Regions from separate parts of the Pectobacterium versatile genome, predicted to be linked through region 1. Evidence: predicted binding sites of a transcription regulator. Region 1 holds the regulator's gene; the other holds the start of a gene.
The links. The regulator PurR, encoded in region 1, represses purine synthesis genes. The targets are predictions, from matches to a motif close to CANGCAAACGTTTGCNTG.
Positions count from the first base shown of each region.

Region 2: a site for PurR is predicted at 9,326-9,343, ahead of EIP93_RS00200 (nucleobase:cation symporter-2 family protein). Genes of this name have one in related genera too.

Region 1 covers NZ_CP034276.1:2,872,844-2,883,665, reverse strand. Annotated here, with positions in the region: gene cfa (cyclopropane fatty acyl phospholipid synthase) at 1-717, opposite strand, end outside; gene purR (HTH-type transcriptional repressor PurR) at 1,049-2,074, opposite strand; gene cydH (cytochrome bd-I oxidase subunit CydH) at 2,466-2,555, shown strand; gene EIP93_RS12985 (C40 family peptidase) at 2,657-3,508, opposite strand; gene EIP93_RS12980 (Grx4 family monothiol glutaredoxin) at 3,849-4,199, shown strand; gene rnt (ribonuclease T) at 4,304-4,975, opposite strand; gene gloA (lactoylglutathione lyase) at 5,123-5,530, opposite strand; gene EIP93_RS12965 (DUF1289 domain-containing protein) at 5,821-6,060, shown strand; gene slyA (transcriptional regulator SlyA) at 6,289-6,726, shown strand; gene EIP93_RS12955 (outer membrane lipoprotein) at 6,858-7,325, opposite strand; gene anmK (anhydro-N-acetylmuramic acid kinase) at 7,675-8,787, shown strand; gene EIP93_RS12945 (MliC family protein) at 8,884-9,201, shown strand; gene pdxH (pyridoxamine 5'-phosphate oxidase) at 9,309-9,992, shown strand; gene tyrS (tyrosine--tRNA ligase) at 10,227-10,822, shown strand, end outside.
Region 2 covers NZ_CP034276.1:43,494-54,315, reverse strand. Annotated here, with positions in the region: gene eptB (kdo(2)-lipid A phosphoethanolamine 7''-transferase) at 1-1,115, opposite strand, end outside; gene ligB (NAD-dependent DNA ligase LigB) at 1,372-3,063, opposite strand; gene gmk (guanylate kinase) at 3,385-4,008, shown strand; gene rpoZ (DNA-directed RNA polymerase subunit omega) at 4,062-4,337, shown strand; gene spoT (bifunctional GTP diphosphokinase/guanosine-3',5'-bis pyrophosphate 3'-pyrophosphohydrolase) at 4,356-6,455, shown strand; gene trmH (tRNA (guanosine(18)-2'-O)-methyltransferase TrmH) at 6,461-7,153, shown strand; gene recG (ATP-dependent DNA helicase RecG) at 7,153-9,234, shown strand; gene EIP93_RS00200 (nucleobase:cation symporter-2 family protein) at 9,401-10,789, shown strand.

The DNA of each region.
Region 1 (10,822 bases):
TTCAAACATGCCAACTGACACCACGCGATCAAATTGCCGATCGAGATCGCGGTAATCCTGTAATTCAATGGTGACGTTCAGATCCTGACAGCGCTGCTGTGCCAGCATTTGCTGCTCTCTGGAAATAGTGACGCCGTAAACTGAAACGCCGTAGTGGCGTGCCGCGAACTCGGCAAGTCCGCCCCAACCACAGCCGATATCCAGCAGCGTCATTCCTGATTTGAGCTGGAGCTTTTCGCAGATCATGGTGAGTTTATCTTCCTGCGCCTGTTCCAGCGTCTGTGCCTGTTTCCAATAAGCGCAGGAGTATTGCATGTAAGGATCTAGCATCAGGGTAAAGAGATCATTACCTAAATCGTAATGCGCTTTACCGACAACCTGAGCGCGTCGGCGGGATTGCAAATTCGTGATGCGGGAGAGGGCGACACGCGTCAGGTCGTGCAGGCGGCGGGGCAGTTGAGTATCCAGCCCTGCGCGCAGAACGCGATGGGAAAACATATCCAGCCGTTCACAGTCCCACCATTCGTCCATGTAGCTTTCTCCCAGCCCTAGGGATCCCTCACGCAGGATACGCTTAAAGAAGTTGGGGTTGATCACGCGGATGTCAAAAGGGCGAGTGCCGTTGATGGTGATATCCGCGGTGGCTAACATGTCCTGTACGATGTGGAACCAGGGTGCGGTCTCATCATCCCATTCTTCTGTATAAGGCAAACCCATCATGTCTCCTTAACTTTTCACATGTAAAAGTATCGTAAAACACACCTGGACAACACTTATCACAGCCGAGGTATCGGCTGTCACCAGAGAAAATGAAACACGGTATTATACCCGTCATACTTCAAGCCGCATGTACGTTGGCTACGTTCACTCACCCGAATCACTTACTTGAGTAAGCTCATCGGGATTCCCTCGCTTGCCGCCTTCATGCAACTCGAATTATTTAGGGTATAGAATTATAACGGCTTCAGCCAGCCTACAAGAGAATTGGCTGAAGCAGAGAGAGGAAGCAGGCAGGAATAAGAAAATCGTCTGTACAGAATAGCGGCGGCTAGCGGCGATAGTCGAGGTAGGGGCCGTCTGCCACCGAGCGACGTTCAATCAGCGTCGGGTGTACTTCAATGACGTGCGCATCTTCTCGTTTACTGGTAATGCGATCCAGAAGCATAGAGAACGCGGACTGGCCCAGACGCTCCTTTGGCTGGTGGATGGTGGTCAGCGCAGGCGTAAAGAAGCGTGCGTGGCGCACGTTGTCATAACCGATCACCGAAATGTCCTGCGGTACGCGCAGACCCAGTTCATCAGCCGCACAGATAGCCCCCATCGCCATAATATCGCCACCGCAGAATACGGCTGTAGGTCGCTGTTTCTGTGCGAGAATTTGATGCATGGCTTTGTAGCCGGATTCCGGTTCGAAATCGCCCCGAACCACCCATTCGTCGCGTACGGTGATGTCGGCTTCCTTCAGCGCTTTCAAAAAACCGAGGTAGCGTCCGCTGCCGGTGTTGCGTTCTTGAGTACCGGGGATGGCGCCGATATCGCGATGGCCGCGTTCAATCAGGTAGCGACCTGCCATATAACCACCTTCAAAGGCGTTATCGATAATCGTATCGGTAAAATCGCTGTGCATCTGTCCCCAGTCCATCACGACCATCGGAATGCTGCGATAATCTTCCAGCATGCCTAATAACTCGGGTGGGTATTCGGCGCACATCACCAACAGGCCGTCGACGCGTTTTTGCGCCAGCATGGAAAGATAGGCGCGTTGCTTGCCGATGTCGTTATGCGAATTACATAGCACCAGCGTGTAGCCTTTGGCATAGCAGCTGTTTTCAACGGCTTCAATGATCTCGGCGAAATAGGGGGCTTCGCTGGAAGTAGCCAGCAAGCCGATAGATTTAGTGTGATTAACTTTGAGGCTGCGGGCGACGGCGCTGGGTGAATAGTGCAATTCTTTGATTGCTGCCCTGACGGCTGCCTTAGTCTCTTCGGCGACGAAACGTGTTTTATTGATCACGTGCGATACGGTTGTGGTGGAAACGCCAGCACGTTTTGCCACATCTTTAATCGTTGCCATCTAAAAATGACTCCTGAACTTACCTGTTACAGACGTAAGTATATTGTTAATCGTTTGCCTACGTTTAATGTTCTTCTTCTAAGCTAAAAAACAGGATTTCAGAAGGAGAATGCCGAATGTTATACCGAAGGGATCTGGGTTGACGTTTTTCGACTGATACGCAGCGCTTTCATAAACAGCGGATTGTGTCCGATTTATCATGAAAGTGAAAGGGCTAATTTATACTATTAGTGATGCATTCGTCCGAGATTTTTCGCTAGAATTATGAAAGAATCGTAATAACCCTATTATTTGTAGCTTTAACTACCTAAACGCGGATTTGGCTGTGAAGGGGGGGGCTTTTTAGACGAAGCTTTCAGATAAAATTTGTTCGCTAATTAAGGAGTATTTTATGGATACAGATCTGAAGATGTCTTTGCTGACAACCATTGGTTCGTTGGCTGTGATCATCGTGTTTAGTTTTACAGCGGTGCTGAACTAACCGAACGATGATTTTGTGCGGGTTAGGTATTCAGACACGTTGATGTTACATAAAACGTGTCTGAATCGTTTCTGTTCGACGTATGTAATCTATTATCACTCTTAACGAATCGTCTGCGGTGTGACCACGCGACGCGCGCCAACGTAGTGCTCCTGCCAATAATCTTCACTCAACTTGCTGATACGAATATCTGACCCTGTCCGCGGCGACTGAATAAATTTCCCTTCACCCAGATAAACCCCGACGTGATCGGCTGCGCCACGATTATTGATGCGGAAGAAGACCAGATCGCCACTTTCCAGCTCACTCTTTTTAATCGGAGCGGCATCACGCAGGTGATACATTTCGTTTGCGGTGCGTGGAATTTGGATCTTAACGACATCTTTGTAGGCGTAATAAACCAGTCCGCTACAGTCGAATCCGGTAAAGGGAGAGGAACCGCCCCAGTGATAAGGCTTACCTATCTGACTCATCAACTTATTCATTGCGGTTGTTTTGGCATGTTGATAGCGTTTTTTATGCGCGGCGCTTAGCGCCATTCCTTTTTCTGTCGGTGCTGGATTCTTATCCGCTTTCCCCTTGAGTGCGGTCTTCTTCAGTCCTGTTTTGACTCTGGCTTGGGCGGTTGTTTGTTTCTCTTCTTCAGGCTTCAGCTTTTTAAGATTTTTTTTCACTAGCGCGGGCGTGCTGCTTTGCGTTCGTGACGGTTTTTTTTCTGTCACTTTGCTCGCGGTACGGGATTTGGTTTTATTGCTGACTGCGGTAGGTTCTGGTTTTTTGCTTTTGATCGGCGTCGGGGATTTAGCATTACCCTTTGTTTGGCGGCTTTTCTTATTCGTTTCTGCCACGGCGCTTTTCTTCGGCGCAGAATGCGGGGTATGCGGCGCAGCCTGAACCACGTTCAGGGATAGGTTGCTGAAAAATAATATAAAAAGAGTAATAAATAAGCGCATAATAACAGTGACCGAACATAATCCTTAACTCGCTCAATCCTCACAGTATTCCTGAAAACGGCGTCATAAAAAAGTGGGCACGGTCGCTTTATTCATACAGAATAGTGAAAAAACGTTAATAGTTATTTTTTCGATTGATTTATCAGCGTTTTCTGGCGTTGATTTCATCAATGATGAATACCTTCGGGAAAAATAACCCTACAAAAAATGGCGTTTTTTTGTGGCTAGTGGCATCGGTACAATATCACTGAGTCAATGTCGCTGTCGTAGCACCTCTGACGGCGGCTCATGGCTAGCGTTTTGGACGTTAGCCATCCTATAGAATTAAGGAAGCAAGAAGATGACGACACCGACAATTGAAAAAATTCAGCGCCAAATTGCTGAAAACCCGATTCTGCTGTACATGAAAGGCTCCCCGAAATTGCCAAGCTGCGGCTTTTCCGCACAGACTGTTCAGGCGTTGTCTGCCTGTGGCGAACGTTTTGCGTATGTTGATATTTTGCAGAACCCAGACATTCGTGCTGAACTGCCGAAATACGCGAACTGGCCGACATTCCCGCAGCTGTGGGTTGACGGTGAGCTGATTGGCGGTTGTGATATCGTGATGGAAATGTTTCAGCGTGGTGAACTGCAACCGCTGATCAAAGAAACGGCAGACAAATACAAAGCGCAGCAGGCCGATCAAGAGTAATGCTTTTGTCTGGCGTAATGACGATGTCAAATGTTGTTACGATGCGTGCGTGAATCCTTCAAACGGGTGCTTTTATGGCACCCGTTTTTTTGATCTCAATCTTTTCAGTCTTCGGCTGAGGCGTCTTCCAGCGAATTTTCTTCCAGTGCAATCGGCCATCCGCCCAGACGTTTCCAGCGGTTCACCAACTCACAGAACAGCAATGCGGTCTGGTTGGTGTCATACAGCGCGGAGTGCGCCTGACTGGAGTCAAACGCTATTCCTGCGGTAATACAGGCTTTAGCAAGAACCGTTTGGCCTAACACCAGCCCGCTAAGTGCTGCGGTATCGAAAGTGGCGAAAGGATGGAACGGATTACGTTTCAGGCTACAGCGCTCCGCTGCTGCGGCCATAAAGCTATGATCGAATGTGGCATTATGCGCCACGATAATCGCGCGGTTGCAGCCCTGATCTTTGATCCCTTTACGCACGACTTTGAAAATTTCATGCAGCGCGTCATATTCGCTCACTGCGCCACGCAGCGGATTGGTAGGGTCAATGCCGTTAAACGCCAGTGCGGCGGGTTCCAGAATCGCACCCTCAAATGGTTCGACATGAAAATGTAGCGTTTCATCTGGCTGTAACCAACCGTCTTGATCCATTTTTAATGTTACCGCCGCAACTTCCAGCAAGGCATCGGTTTTCGCATTAAATCCGGCGGTTTCAACATCAATCACTACCGGGTAAAACCCACGAAAACGGCCGCTCAGGGCGTTCAGATCACTTTTATCAGCCATTTTTCTCTTAATTGTTAGCAAAACGCAGCGCGCATTATTGCAAATTTTGACTGGAGATGCAGCATGCCGTTGTGGTTTCAAACAGCGGAGGTAGCAGAAGAAGGGGAAGAACAGGTGCCGATGCAGCACCTGTAGAATGCGGGAGAATTAGTGACCGATGCCGTTGCCGGCGTGGGCGTTCTCGATCAATTCGATTTTATAACCGTCTGGATCTTCGATGAACGCGATCACGGTTGTGCCGCCTTTAACCGGGCCCGCTTCGCGCGTTACATTGCCACCCGCTTTGCGGATTCGCTCACAGGTTGCGGCAACATCGTCAACGCCCAATGCGATATGACCATAGGCGTTGCCCAGATCATAGCTGTCGACGCCCCAGTTGTAGGTCAGTTCGATAACCGCACCTTCGCTCTCTTCGGTATAACCGACGAAAGCCAACGTGTATTTGTATTCGGTATTCTCGCTGGTGCGCAGCACGCGCATACCTAGGATTTGGGTATAGAAATCGATAGAACGTTGTAAATCGCCAACACGCAGCATGGTGTGAAGTAAGCGCATAGTGTCCTCGTTAAAAAGTGCAACAAAGAGGAAAGTATAGCGTTGTGGCTCTACCGAGTCCAAGCTGTTGGGATGATGCTAAAAATGCGACACTACGGTGAGGTTTGTGTTAAAACGTACTATCAGGAGGGGTAAATAGCGCGTTGGGTCACTTTTAGACTGCCTGATGTGTAAAAAAAATCGTCAGTTATTACAATGGTTACCTAATTATTTTCATTGTGACTGTCCGTTTGGGCTTGCCAGCGGTAAAGAACAGGGCTTCAATAAATAGAGTTGTCGCAGGAGGTGTTGTGCCAGAGCAACTTGAACTCTTTGTTGTCCCTAATCCATGTCGTGGTATTTGTCAGGCGGATGAAGGCGGATATTGTCGCGGTTGCTTTCGCAGTCGTAATGAGCGCTTTAGTTGGGGCCAAATGAGTGATGCGCAGAAACAGGATGTGCTGCGTTTGTGTCGGCAGAGAATGAAACGCTCACAGCGTTCAGAGAAATCCGATACACCGGCAGAGTCCCGTCAGCCATCGTTGTTTTAAGTTATCTTGTCTTAGATGATCTATTTACGTGAAATTTTGTTTAAGCAACGCAGGAGCGTTCGATTGAATAAAATAAGCCTGAGATCATTTTTAAAAGACTTTTATTTGATAGAATCCATTCCATGATGGAGCTATTTTTACAACAATAAAGTCATTTTTTATTCTTATAAATCAGAGTTGATTGCAATCCAGGGATATAACTTAGCGTGCTAACAATAAGGAGAGGTGATGGAATTGCCATTAGGATCTGATTTAGCCCGTCTGGTGCGCGTATGGCGTGCGCTGGTCGATCATCGATTAAAACCACTTGAACTGACTCAGACGCATTGGGTCACGTTGCATAACATATACCATCTACCCCCTGGGCAGTCGCAGATTCAACTTGCCAAAGCGATAGGTATTGAGCAACCCTCATTAGTCCGAACACTGGATCAGCTTGAGGAAAAAGGGTTAATCACTCGCCACGTTTGTGCGCACGATCGTCGGGCAAAACGTATTATGCTGACCGAATCAGCAGAACCAATCATACAGGCAGTCAATGGTGTAATTAGCCATACACGTAGTGAAGTATTATTTGGAATTACGCCGGAGCAGGTTGATGAATTAGCGCTGCTGGTTTCGCGTCTTGAGAAAAATATATTGGCATTACATGAAAATCAAGCGTAGCTAAATTTGGGTTACGCAGAGGGAGAATTAAATCCCGGTAATATCACCAGTACTGATTATTGGTTATTTATTCCGGGAGTTGATTATTCGTTGTGACGATCGCCGCGGAGAATGGCGATCGTCACACAGCATTAGCGTGGGGAAACGGTAATACTGCGGCCATTGCTGGCCATGGCAACGCGTTGACCTGCGCTGAATTTCGTATCGCCTTGTTTCTGTACCACCATAATGGTACTGCCATCATCACGGCGAATTTCCAATTCTACGCCCTGTGTGCGGTTCAGCGCACCCGTGGCGCTTTGTCCCGCTACACCACCGGCTACTGCGCCAGCTGCTGTCGCTAGACTACGACCGGAACCGCCGCCGATAGTGTTGCCCAGGAAACCACCCAGAACAGCACCGCCCAGCGCGCCGATCACGTTAGAATCTTCTCCCGCCTGAATTTGAACCGGACGCATAGAAACAATCGTACCGTAGGTCACGGTTTGTACCTGCTTAGCTTCGGAGGCGCTGTAAACATCACCTGAAAGCGTACTGGTATTAGCACAACCAGCCAGCGTGATACCAGCAAGGGTAACCACAAGTAAACGCTTCATCATAATACAAACTCCTTAATTGCGAATATGTCGGGCTGGCTCAGCCTCGGCCGACGCAGTGTTATACCAATAAATTATGGTCTGGCTCAGTGTAGTATGCCACTCTTTTTACTCTTTTTTTCAGAATATAATAGTGCGCTTAAATTGCGTATAAACAGAGCAGTAAATAGTACGAGAAAGGGCTTTTTTTGTAGCAAATATTATCAAAAATCCCTATTTGGTTAAAACCTAACCCGTGTGGCAAAAACGTAAAAAATTTAATAATTCAGCGTGTTAACGTGCTACTTTTATTCTCGACGTAACGGTTGTTATCGGTGTTCTCTTTTTATCCCACAGGGGCAAAGGCTATATAATGAGATCAGGCAGATATATTGGCGTAATGTCCGGCACCAGCCTTGATGGTGTGGATGTTGTGCTAGCCGCGATTGACGAACATACGGTTGCTCAGCAGGCCAGCTACTGTCACCCGATACCGCAGGATATCAAAATGGCCATCCTGGGGATGTGTCAGGGGCAGGCGGTGACGCTGTCGGCGCTGGGGCAGTTGGATACACGTCTGGGCATCTTGTTTGCCGAAGCTGTGCTGACGTTGCTTAAAGAGACGGAATTGAGGGCTCAGGATATTACCGCGATTGGCTGCCACGGGCAGACGGTCTGGCATGAGCCCACGGGCGATGCGCCTTGTACGTTGCAGATCGGCGATAATAACCGCGTTGCTGCCTTGACTGGCATCACGACCGTAGGGGATTTTCGCCGCCGCGATTTGGCTTATGGCGGGCAGGGCGCCCCGCTGGTGCCATCGTTCCACCATGCGTTGCTATTGCATCCTGTCGAACGACGTATCGTGCTCAACATCGGTGGCATCGCCAATCTATCGCTGCTGGTGCCGGGTGCGCCCGTGCGCGGTTACGACACGGGGCCCGGGAATATGTTGTTGGATGCTTGGATCTGGCGGCACTGCGCGCAACCGTATGATAAAGACGCCGTGTGGGCGATGAGCGGTCAGATAAATCCGCTATTGCTACGCCGAATGTTGACCGATCCTTATTTTGCGTTGCGAGCGCCCAAAAGTACCGGACGTGAGTATTTCAATCTGGGCTGGCTGGAAAGAATGCTGGCTGGCCTGCCGCCGATAGCGCCGCAGGATGTTCAAGCGACGCTGGTTGAGTTAACGGCTATGAGCATTGCTGAACAGGCGCTGTTGGTCGGTGGATGCGAACGCTTACTGGTTTGTGGCGGTGGCGCACGTAATCCGCTCATCATGGCGCGTCTCTCGGCGCTGCTGCCGGGTATCGAAGTCAGCACGACGGATGAATGCGGCGTGAGTGGCGATGATATGGAAGCGCTGGCGTTTGCCTGGCTGGCTTCTCGCACGCTATCAGGGCTGCCGGGCAATCTGCCGTCCGTCACGGGGGCGAGTCAGGAAACGGTGTTAGGCGCGATTTATCTGGTCAACGCGGATTAATCAGATTTTGCCGAGAGGTTCATGGTTATCCTCTTGTTAAACTTAAATGAGCGGCAGCGCCAGTTGCCGCCATCGACAAGAATGACAGGAGAAAAAATGAAACGATTGCTGACGGGGACAGCGCTGATTCTGCTGAGCGGATGCAGCTATTTTGGCCATAAACAGACGGTGGAAACGCTGCATTATCAGTGCGGCACCATGCCGCTAACCGTGACGCTACAGCAGGGCGGTGAAGCGACTTCGCAGGTGAGTTTCCTGCTGGACGGTGAACGTCTCACACTCCCTCAAGTGGTATCCGCTTCTGGCGTCAGGTACAGCAATGACACCTACACATTCTGGAGCAAAGGCGATCATGCATTTATCCAACGGGGTGAACGAGTTATCATAGACGACTGTGTGTTGGCTCCGATGTAACTGATGCCGCATGCTAGTGGTGTCGCTGCTGATTGCGATTTTTCGGGTACGGGAGCAAAATGGGATTTTCGCCCGCTTCTGGCCCGACATTGCGACAGCAGGATATTATGACTCAGGAACGCTCCCCTTCTGACGGTTCTCCTCTTATTCAACCCGCCGATATTGCTGACATCCGCCGTGAATACACGCGTGGCGGGCTTCGCCGTAGCGATCTTCCCGCGAACCCGCTGGATTTATTTGAACGCTGGCTGAAGCAGGCCTGCGACGCAAAACTGGCCGATCCTACCGCGATGTCCGTCGCGACCGTTGATGAGCACGGGCAGCCTTACCAGCGTATCGTTCTGCTGAAACACTATGATGAGAAAGGCATGGTGTTTTATACCAATATGGGCAGCCGCAAAGCCCATCATCTGGAAAACAATCCACGCATCAGCCTGCTGTTCCCTTGGCATATGCTGGAGCGGCAGGTAATCGTGCTGGGACGCGTAGAGAAGCTGCCAGCGCTTGAGGTGCTGAAATATTTTCACAGCCGCCCGAAAGACAGCCAGATTGGCGCGTGGGTATCAAAGCAGTCCAGCCGGATTTCAGCGCGTGGCGTGCTGGAAAGCAAATTTTTGGAATTGAAGCAAAAATTCCAGAATGGTGAGGTACCTTTGCCCAGCTTCTGGGGTGGCTTCCGCGTCGTTATCGATTCTGTTGAGTTTTGGCAGGGCGGCGAACACCGCTTGCATGACCGATTTTTCTACCAGCGGCAGGACGAGGGCTGGCAGATCGATCGTTTAGCGCCTTAATCGCGAAATATCCGTGTTAAACGCTGGCGCTCCTATCATCAGCACTTTATCCTATGAGGTTTCGCGTTGACTGGGCATTGCGCGGCGATATGGCGTTCATAGTCGGTTGCGTAACGTCATGCAGCAGCGAAATTATCATGCGACAGCAGACAGGTATGCTGCGCATCTCTCACGGCATTGTGCGTAAACCCAATGGGAACGTAACGGCCTATTTTTATAAAAATGGAGTTATCGATGGCGAGTAGTAACCTGATTAAACAATTGCAAGAGCGGGGCTTGATTGCCCAGGTGACGGATGAGGAAGCGTTAGCAGAGCGGCTGGCGCAAGGGCCAATTGCACTGTATTGCGGTTTTGATCCCACCGCTGATAGCTTGCATTTGGGGCATCTGGTGCCGCTGCTCTGCCTGAAACGTTTCCAACTGTCTGGCCACAAGCCGGTTGCGCTGGTTGGCGGTGCCACGGGGCTGATCGGTGACCCAAGCTTTAAAGCCACCGAGCGTAAGCTGAACACGGCTGAAACCGTGGGTGAGTGGGTAGAGAAAATTCGTCGTCAGGTTTCTCCATTCCTGGATTTTGACTGCGGCAAAAACAGCGCGATCGCCGCCAATAACTACGATTGGTTCGGCAATATGAACGTGCTGGATTTCCTGCGTGATATCGGCAAACACTTCTCCGTTAATCAGATGATTAGCAAAGAAGCCGTCAAACAGCGTTTAAACCGCGATGACGTCGGTATTTCGTTCACCGAGTTTTCTTACAACCTATTGCAGGGATACGACTTCGCCTCGCTGAATAAGCAGCATGATGTCGAGCTGCAAATCGGTGGTTC
Region 2 (10,822 bases), 2.2 Mb from region 1:
TGCACCGATTTACCATCATTGTGTTTCTCTGACGCAATCATTTCGCGGAAAGAATAGTTGTTCGCCTCAATGCTATTGTAAAACCACACCTCACTTTGCATAGCAAACAGCTCAGAGGTAAAGCCCAACTCCTTCATTACAGCAAAGATATTCCGCTCTTTCAGCGTTCGCTGCGGGTTGTCTTCTGTACCGCCTTCTCGCACAAACATACAGCGCATGGAAAGCTTGGTTGAGGTATCACACGACTGACCACGGAATGCGACCAGGTTTTTTTCTTTTGATAGCTTTGGCGTCGTGTCTCGCTCGTAGCCTAACAGCCCCATATGATCCCAGCGGGTTGTTTCACCGATAATGAAAACCACGTAGGTATCGTCAATGCCTTTCGGCGGGATATAGGTAAAATGCTGAGCCGGATCGAAAAGATTGGAGGAATCCTGGTTCTCGTCATACTTGGTATACGCAAATAATCCTAATGCAGACAACCAGTTAGAAGGCAGATACGAGTGAGCCACTACGCCGCCATAGCTGGGTAAATCCACATTGGATTCTAGCTCGGACACTGACTGAACGTTGTCCATATAGCGAAGCGGCATCCAAACCAGCGCAACAACAGCGGCAAGAACCACAAGAGGAACCAAACGCTTTCCCGGTGATTTAAGCTGTTCGAGCAACGTATGACGCAGCGAATTTTTCCAGATCAAAAATAGCGGCAGCGCACCCACTGCCAGCATCCACAGGAAAAAACGAAAACCAATGACTTCTTTAGAAAGATCAATATCCGTAGTCATGACCGCAGCAATAATGCCATAACCAATCACAACATTAAAAAACGTCATGTAATAGCTGGCGGCAACGGAAATCAGCACCAAGAGAGAAGCGACTATCCGATAAAAATGACGTCCCCCGAGTGAAATAATCCTCATCAGGAAAAAGGTAAATAAGATACTCGCAGTCAATTCGACAAGAGCGGGAACAAACGTTGGAACCTGGCTACCAGCAGAGAGTGAAAAATAATCAAACCGGCGATAATACACTGAGATATTGAGAAAAAGACCAATATAAACTGCCAGGACAAACGATAATCTGGGTTGCGAAAAAGATGCTACAAACTTCATTATGACAAGTGCTCCAACAAACCTTTCTTATTATCTGAAGCTATACGACAACATCCGTATGCCTGAGTTCAACGGAAATAATCAGGCTATCAGGCATTTCTATATCGCAAAACAGCAAATAGGCTTAGATCTTTAACGCGTAAATCTTACTTATGATTAAGTAGAGAGAACAGATAAAAATTGTCCTTTTATGTGAATGAATCCACGAAAAAAATAAAAGATACGATCCCAACATGTTCTGAAAAATCATCACCGCTTATCTATGTATGCCTTCACGATCTAATCGGGTAATTAATTCCACCACGATAGGGTGCTTCAGGAACGCCATAATCTCTTCTGCACGTCGCTCTCCAATACCGGAGAACTGTCGCCACTGCTGCGCCGTCCACTGCTGTAAAGCCAGCCAATCCACATCATCCAATGCGCTAATGGCGGAGCGAGGAACAGGAATACCCAGCGCAAGTAGCCAGCGGGATAACGGCATCTGCCGTGCCGACTGTAAGCTATCATAGATATCTCGCGCCCGCTTATCGCCCATGCCATTGACCGCATTAAGCTGTGCCTCCGTCAGAGATAGCCATGACAGCACATCCTCCAGTAAATCATGTTGTATCAGGCGCAGCCACATCCCTTCACGCACTCCCGCCAGATTTAATCCCTGTTCTCCACTCAGCCAGACTAAGCGCGCCAGAAATTGCGGCTGGCAAACCGCGCTATACCGAAAACAGCTAAAAGCATGGAAATCATGTTCACTAGGAAAAACAATGGCTGGCCGCTCAGCGCCACGCCATACCACATTATCCAGACGTGGAATTCCCTGCCCCGCCAGGCTGACGCTCACCCGATCGCCGGGCAACACGTCCCACTGTTTCCAACGCGACAGCGAGCCCACATTCACTCGGCTGACCGATTTGTCATCCAATTTAAGAGGATTGAGTTTTAACACCACGGCGATCTTACCCGTCCGTCCGACAGAAAACGCCACATCAGCCACTTCCGCAACCTGATGAACAGGCGGGTATTTCCATGCGATCGCCCAGTCGGCCGATGTATTACGCCAATAGCGCCCCTGCGGCTCTTTCGTCTGTCGGATAACAACGCCATCCGTCACAAAAGGCAGCGGACCGTGATACCAGTCATGACGCCATTTCTCCGCGTCGGTGAATGACCCAATAGCATGGGTATAGTCCGCCGTCATCGCAAACCCCATTTCCTTCAATTTATCCAGACGCTCGGGCATCGTCTTTGGGCCATCCGGCCATTCCCAGACGAATAGACCAATCTGCGACAACACAGGAGATGGCTGATGACGACGCATTTCACCGGCCACGACCGAGCGGGCATTAACACCGCCCTGAGTACGCTGTCGATGATCGGTCATCTTCAGGAAAAGCTCCCCTTGTAATACCAATGAGGAGGGCGTATCGGTTAATAGATGAGGAATTTCCGGAATCAGGCGCACTTTTTCCGTCCAGTCTTCACCTTGCAGGCCGTTACCTCGGCTAACCGCGGACACGAGCTTGCCGTGCTGATAGACGAGCGTGACAGCCACGCCATCAACTTTTGGCTGAATCCATAAATCCTCACGCTGTGCGATCCATTGCACCAGTTGCCGACGATCGGACAATTTTTTCAGTCCCGTATGGGCAATAGGGTGAGGCTGCTTGCCATTATCGGGTAACCGAGCAGGAATCGCGTTTTGGGGCTGAAAACATCCTAACCACTCGTTTAACTGTTGCCGCAGCTGATCATAAACGTCATCTTCTATCGGGCTTTTACCTTCGATGTAATACACGCCATCCCACTGTTCTAACTGGTGACGCAATGCATCAATTTCTTTGCCGGAACGCGTGCTATCCCAATTGGGACACACTGCAGCCACAGCAGGGAAATTGCCGATGCCCACCATGACGATGATGATCAAAAATGTGCGGATCCTGAGCCACATAGAACCTCCGGCCATCCATTAGCGAATGGCCGCAGTACATAGCAACGCAGAGGAAAATACGAGGCGAAAAAAGGAGAAATGCCAAACGCGCCGCAAGATGATTCATCGTTTGCAGCACCGATAAAAAAGACGGGAACGTGCTTCGCAATCTAAAAAAGAAACGTTGGAAAAACGTTTTCCCGATGGCATAACGAAAAAACAGTCAGCGGAGAATTTATCGCAGCGCGACTGATGACATATAGGCGTGTATAATGCGGGGAAATGCGCATTTTTCTGCTGCATATCACCATTCACCATCGTAACCGTTAATAAAACTTCATTATGGCTCAAGGCACGTTATATATCGTTTCTGCTCCCAGTGGAGCTGGGAAATCCAGCCTGATTCAGGCGTTATTAAAAACTCAGCCGCTTTACGACACTCAGGTATCGATTTCGCATACCACGCGAGCTAAACGACCGGGAGAAAACCACGGCGAACACTATTTCTTCGTCGAAGTCGATGAATTCAAGCGTATGATTCAGAACAGTGAATTTCTGGAACACGCTGAGGTCTTCGGTAATTACTACGGTACATCTCGGCCAGCAATTGAGCAGGTATTAGCGACTGGCGTTGATGTTTTTCTGGATATCGACTGGCAAGGTGCCAAGCAAATCCGCGCTCAAATGCCGCACGCGCGCAGTATTTTCATTCTGCCGCCGTCAAAAGAAGAGCTAGCTCGCCGCCTGCGTGGCCGTGGACAAGACAGCGATGAAGTCATTGCCCGTCGTATGTCTCAGGCTGTGGCTGAAATGACGCACTACGGCGAGTATGATTACCTGATTGTGAATGATGATTTTGATCTGGCACTGCTCGATCTAAAAACCATTATTCGCGCCGAACGTCTGCGTTTGAGCAGACAAAAGGTTCGGCATGATGCATTAATCACCAAACTATTGGCAGACTGACGCCTCTTTCAGTATGATGCCCAGTCATTTTATTTCCTGTGGAGTAGCACATTATGGCACGCGTAACTGTTCAAGACGCTGTAGAGAAAATTGGTAACCGTTTTGATCTGGTGTTGGTCGCTGCTCGTCGCGCCCGTCAACTCCAGACTGGCGGCAAAGATCCGCTGGTTCCTGAAGAAAACGATAAGTACACCGTGATCGCACTGCGTGAAATCGAAGAAGGTCTGATCAACAACCAGATTCTGGATGTTCGTGACCGTCAGGAACAGCAAGAGCAGGAAGCCGCAGAGATTCAGGCGGTTACCGCGATTGCTGAAGGCCGTCGTTAATCACACCACGAGTCGCCCTTGTACATTTTCGAAAGCCTTAATCTGCTGATTCAACGTTATCTGCCAGAAGATCAGATCAAACGTTTACAGCAGGCTTACTTAGTTGCACGTGATGCTCACGAGGGGCAGACTCGCTCCAGCGGTGAACCCTATATCACGCACCCAGTTGCCGTCGCCTGTATTTTGGCGGAGATGCGTCTCGATTACGAAACGCTGATGGCAGCACTGCTGCATGATGTCATAGAAGACACCCCCGCCACCTATCAGGACATGGAACAGCTTTTCGGTAAAAGCGTTGCTGAACTGGTAGAGGGCGTGTCCAAGCTGGACAAGCTGAAGTTCCGCGATAAGAAAGAAGCGCAGGCTGAAAACTTTCGCAAAATGATCATGGCAATGGTGCAGGATATTCGCGTCATCCTGATCAAGCTCGCAGACCGTACCCATAACATGCGCACACTGGGCTCATTGCGCCCGGACAAGCGACGCCGTATTGCACGCGAAACGCTGGAAATATACAGTCCGCTGGCACACCGGTTGGGTATCCATCACCTCAAAACCGAGCTGGAAGAGTTGGGTTTTGAGGCGCTGTATCCGAACCGTTATCGCGTCATTAAAGAGGTCGTCAAGGCCGCACGCGGTAACCGCAAGGAAATGATTCAGAAAATCCTGTCGGAAATCGAAGGACGTTTGACTGAAGCTGGGATTGCCTGCCGCGTCAGCGGTCGCGAAAAACACCTGTACTCCATCTACTGCAAAATGCACCTGAAAGAACAGCGTTTTCATTCCATCATGGATATTTACGCGTTTCGGGTCATCGTGAAAGAGCAGGACACCTGTTATCGCGTGCTAGGCCAGGTTCACAGCCTGTATAAACCCCGCCCAGGCCGAGTAAAAGACTATATTGCTATTCCCAAAGCCAACGGCTACCAGTCACTGCATACTTCTCTAATTGGCCCGCACGGCGTGCCAGTCGAAGTGCAGATTCGCACCGATGATATGGATCAAATGGCGGAAATGGGTGTCGCCGCGCACTGGGCCTATAAAGAAGGTGAAAGCAGCACCACCGCACAGGTACGCGCCCAACGCTGGATGCAAAGCCTGCTAGAACTCCAGCAAAGTGCCGGTAGCTCGTTTGAATTTATCGAAAGTGTTAAGTCCGATCTCTTCCCTGATGAGATGTACGTCTTTACGCCAGAAGGCCGTATTGTGGAACTCCCCGCAGGCGCGACGCCCGTCGACTTCGCCTACGCAGTACACACCGATATTGGCCACGCCTGCGTCGGCGCACGCGTCGACCGCCAGCCTTACCCGCTGTCACAGTCGCTCACCAGCGGTCAAACCGTTGAAATTATTACCGCACCCGGCGCCAGACCGAATGCCGCATGGCTTAACTTTGTGGTTAGCTCCAGAGCGCGCTCCAAAATTCGCCAGATGCTGAAAAACCTCAAGCGTGATGATTCCGTGAGTCTCGGCCGCCGCTTGCTGAACCATGCATTAGGCAATGGCCGCAAACTCTCCGACATCCCTGAAAAGTCGATTCAGCTTGAGCTTGAGCGCATGAAGCTCGCCACGCTGGACGATCTGATGGCGGAAATTGGTATGGGTAATGCCATGAGCGTCGTTGTAGCAAAAAATCTGCTGAACGAACAATCTGAACTGGGCACAACCGGGCTGCGCAAGTTGCCGATCAAGGGCGCAGATGGCGTCATGATCTCATTTGCCAAATGCTGCCGCCCCATCCCTGGCGACCCGATTATTGCCCACGTCAGCCCCGGTAAAGGGCTGGTTATTCACCATGAATCCTGCCGCAACATTCGCGGCTATCAGAAAGAACCTGAAAAATTCATGGCGGTAGAGTGGGATAAGGTGACAGAACAAGAGTTCATCGCCGAAATAAAAGTGGATATGTTCAACCATCAGGGCGCACTGGCGAATCTGACGGCCGCGATCAACGCTGCAAACTCCAATATTCAGAGCATCAACACGGAAGAGAGAGACGGCCGCGTATACAGCGTCTTCATCCGCCTCACTACCCTCGATCGCGTTCATCTAGCCAATATTATGCGTAAAATTCGCGTGATGCCGGATGTCATCAAAGTTAACCGTAACCGAAATTAACCGTCATGACTCCTCAACGTTATGCACGCATAAAAGAAATGCTCAACTGTCGTCAGCCCGATCTGACGATTTGCATGGAGCAGGTGCATAAGCCTCATAACGTTTCTGCAGTTATCCGTACGGCGGATGCCGTCGGTGTGCATGAAGTCCATGCGATTTGGCCCACTAGCCGGATGAAAACGCTGGTCTCCTCCGCAGCAGGTAGCAATAGCTGGGTGCAGGTTAAAACCCATCGCAACATAGGTGATGCGGTTGGTCACCTGAAGGCTGAAGGCATGCAGGTTCTGGCGACCAATTTGTCTGAACATGCGGTCGATTTTCGGGAAATTGATTACACCCGCCCGACCTGTATTCTGCTTGGACAAGAAAAAACCGGTATTACAGCCGAAGCGCTCAAACTGGCCGATCGAGATATCATCATTCCGATGACTGGCATGGTGCAGTCGCTGAATGTGTCTGTAGCCTCGGCGTTAATCCTGTATGAAGCCCAGCGCCAGCGCCAAATCGCCGGTATGTACCAGCGTGAAGACAGCCCGCTTGATGAAGAAGAGCAGCAGCGCCTGCTTTTTGAAGGGGGCTATCCAGTACTGGCACGCGTCGCAAAACGTAAAGGACTGCCTCGCCCTTATATTGACCATCAGGGTCAGATTGTAGCGGATACCCCGTGGTGGGCCGCGATGCAATCGTCGGAGTGCTGATGAAAGGCCGCCTGCTGAACACCCAACCGCTGAGTACACTTGCCGGCGTGGGTGCAAGTCAGGCAGCGAAGCTCGCACGACTTGGGCTGGAAACCGTGCAGGACCTCCTGCTGCACTTACCTCTGCGCTACGAAGACCGCACGCATCTTTATCCTATTGGCGACCTCCTCCCCGGTATGTATGCCACCGTGGAAGGTGAAATCCTACGCAATGACATCACCTTTGGCAGCCGTCGCATGTTGACCTGCCAAATCAGCGACGGCAGCGGCATGCTGACCATGCGCTTCTTCAATTTCAGCGCTGCGATGAAAAACAGCCTCGCACCGGGACAGCGCGTTACCGCTTATGGCGAAATCAAGCGTGGCAAAATCGGCGCGGAAATCATCCATCCTGAATATCGTGTTCAGGGGGATAGTACGCAGGTCGAGCTACAGGAATCACTCACGCCGGTTTACCCCTCCACAGAGGGCGTTCGTCAGGCGACGCTCCGCAAACTTACCGATCAGGCGCTGGCGTTGCTCGATGCAAACCCCATCGATGAGCTGCTGCCTGAATCTCTAAGCCGATCGCTCATTAGCCTGCCGGACGCACTACGCACGTTACATCGTCCTCCGCCGAATATGCAGCTCAGCGAGCTTGAGCACGGGAAACACCCAGCACAGCAGCGGCTGATTATGGAAGAACTGCTGGCGCATAATTTGAGCATGCTCGCGGTACGAGCGGGGGAGCAGCGGCATAAAGCTTCGCCGCTACAGGCGCAAGACGGTTTGAAGCAACGGCTGCTCGCTGCCCTGCCGTTCAAACCCACACAGGCGCAAGAACGTGTCGTAGCCGAAATTGAAACGGATATGGCGAAAGACTTCCCGATGATGCGTCTGGTGCAGGGCGATGTCGGTTCAGGGAAAACGCTGGTCGCCGCACTGGCAGCATTACGCGCCATTGCCAACGGCAAACAGGTTGCGTTGATGGCACCAACAGAGCTATTGGCCGAACAGCACGCCCATAATTTCCGTCAGTGGTTTGAACCGCTAGGGCTTGAAGTGGGCTGGCTGGCTGGCAAACAAAAAGGGAAAGCGCGTCAGGCGCAGCAGGATGCCATCGCCAACGGTCAGGTTTCCATGGTTGTCGGGACGCACGCTATTTTTCAGCAGCAGGTGAAATTCAACGGGCTGGCATTGGTCATCATTGACGAACAGCACCGCTTTGGCGTGCATCAACGCCTTGCGCTGTGGGAAAAAGGCGAAGAACAGGGATTTCATGCCCATCAATTGATTATGACCGCAACACCGATTCCCCGTACGCTGGCGATGACGGCCTATGCCGATCTGGATACATCCGTCATTGATGAACTGCCGCCGGGCAGAACGCCCGTCACCACGGTTGCCATACCGGATTCACGCCGCAGCGACATTATCGAACGCGTGAGTAATGCTTGCCAGCAGGAAGGGCGACAGGCCTATTGGGTGTGTACGCTGATCGAAGAATCCGACCTCCTGGAAGCACAGGCCGCAGAAGCCACCAGCGAAGAACTGAAGGCAGCCCTGCCGAATCTCAAGGTCGGATTGGTCCACGGTCGCATGAAAGCGCAGGAAAAGCAGGCAGTAATGCAGGCCTTCAAACAGGGCGAACTGCAACTGCTGGTGGCGACCACCGTCATCGAGGTGGGTGTGGATGTACCCAATGCCAGCCTGATGATTATTGAGAACCCGGAGCGTCTGGGTCTGGCGCAGCTGCATCAGTTGCGCGGGCGCGTGGGACGCGGCGCAGTGGCGTCTCACTGCGTGCTGCTCTATAAAACGCCGATGAGCAAGACCGCACAAAAGCGGCTTCAGGTTCTACGCGACAGCAACGATGGCTTTGTCATCGCTCAGCGCGATCTGGAAATTCGCGGGCCGGGTGAATTATTAGGCACGCGCCAGACAGGCAATGCCGAGTTTAAAGTCGCTGACCTCCTGCGCGATCAGGAGCTCATTCCACAGGTACAGCGCGTTGCGCGCCATCTTCATGAGCACTATCCCGAGCATGCCATTGCGCTAATCGAGCGCTGGCTACCAGAGCGCGCACGCTACACTAACGCCTAACCACAGCAGCGCATTCTGTATTTTTCTTAAAAGTATCACCTTAAATAATAAGGTCTTGCTTGCCAGACAAAATTCATATCAAAAAGATGAGTTAGCAAACGTTTGCTTTCAGCAAAGAGATCATTAAAATGCGCTCTTTGTCGTTTCAGGAACGCCAACTTACATCATGACTACCACCACGGAAACGTCCCAAACAGAAGCCGCTGCCGCACCTCAGCGCAGTGAACTCATCTATCATCTTGAAGACAGACCGCCGCTGCCGCAAACGCTGTTCGCTGCCAGCCAGCACTTGCTTGCCATGTTTGTTGCGGTGATTACCCCCGCGCTACTGATCTGTCAGGCATTAGGTCTACCCGCTGAGGATACGCAGCGCATCATCAGCATGTCGCTTTTCGCTTCCGGTTTGGCTTCTATTCTCCAAATTAAAACCTGGGGCCCTGTCGGTTCTGGTCTGTTGTCGATTCAGGGCACCAGCTTTAACTTCGTGACGCCGCTGATTATGGGTGGACTCGCGCTGAAAAACGGCGGCGCTGATGTTCCTACGATGATGGCAGCCCTGTTCGGTACGCTGATGGTCGCTTCCTTCACCGAAATCATTCTTTCACGCTTCCTGCATTTAACCCGCCGCATTATTACCCCGCTGGTTTCCGGCATTGTGGTGATGATCATTGGTCTGTCGCTGATTCAGGTCGGCCTGACCTCCATCGGCGGCGGCTATGCCGCAATGGGTAATAACACCTTCGGCGCGCCCAAGAACTTACTATTAGCGGGGGCGGTACTGCTGGTTATTATTCTGCTTAACCGCCAACGTAACCCTTACCTGCGCGTCGCCTCACTGGTGATTGCCATGGCGGTGGGTTACCTGGGTGCTTGGTTGATGGGAATGCTGCCGGAAAGCGCCCCTGCTCAAAATGACACGATTATTATGGTGCCTACGCCTCTGCATTACGGTCTAGGCTTTGACTGGAACCTGTTGATTCCGCTGATGCTGGTCTTCATGGTGACATCGTTAGAAACCATCGGTGACATCACCGCGACCTCCGACGTTTCAGAGCAGCCGGTCAGAGGCCCGCTGTACATGAAACGCTTAAAAGGCGGCGTGCTGGCAAACGGCTTGAACTCTTGCCTTTCTGCCGTATTCAATACCTTCCCTAACTCTTGCTTCGGCCAGAATAACGGCGTCATCCAGCTTACCGGTGTTGCCAGCCGCTATGTGGGCTTCGTGGTTTCACTGATGCTGATCGCGCTGGGGCTGTTCCCTGCCGTTAGCGGATTTGTGCAGCATATTCCAGAGCCCGTTCTGGGCGGTGCCACTATCGTGATGTTTGGTACGATCGCCGCTTCTGGTGTGCGCATTGTCTCTCGTGAGCCTCTGAATCGTCGTGCGATCATGATTATTGCGCTGTCGCTGGCTGTTGGTCTTGGCGTATCGCAGCAGCCGCTGATTCTGCAATTCGCACCGGATTGGATTAAAACATTACTGTCTTCCGGTATCGCCGCTGGCGGGATTACAGCAATCGTGCTGAATATCGTCTTCCCACACGAAGAAAAATAGCGCCAGCCCGCAATAATTTCAGTTCAGTTCATG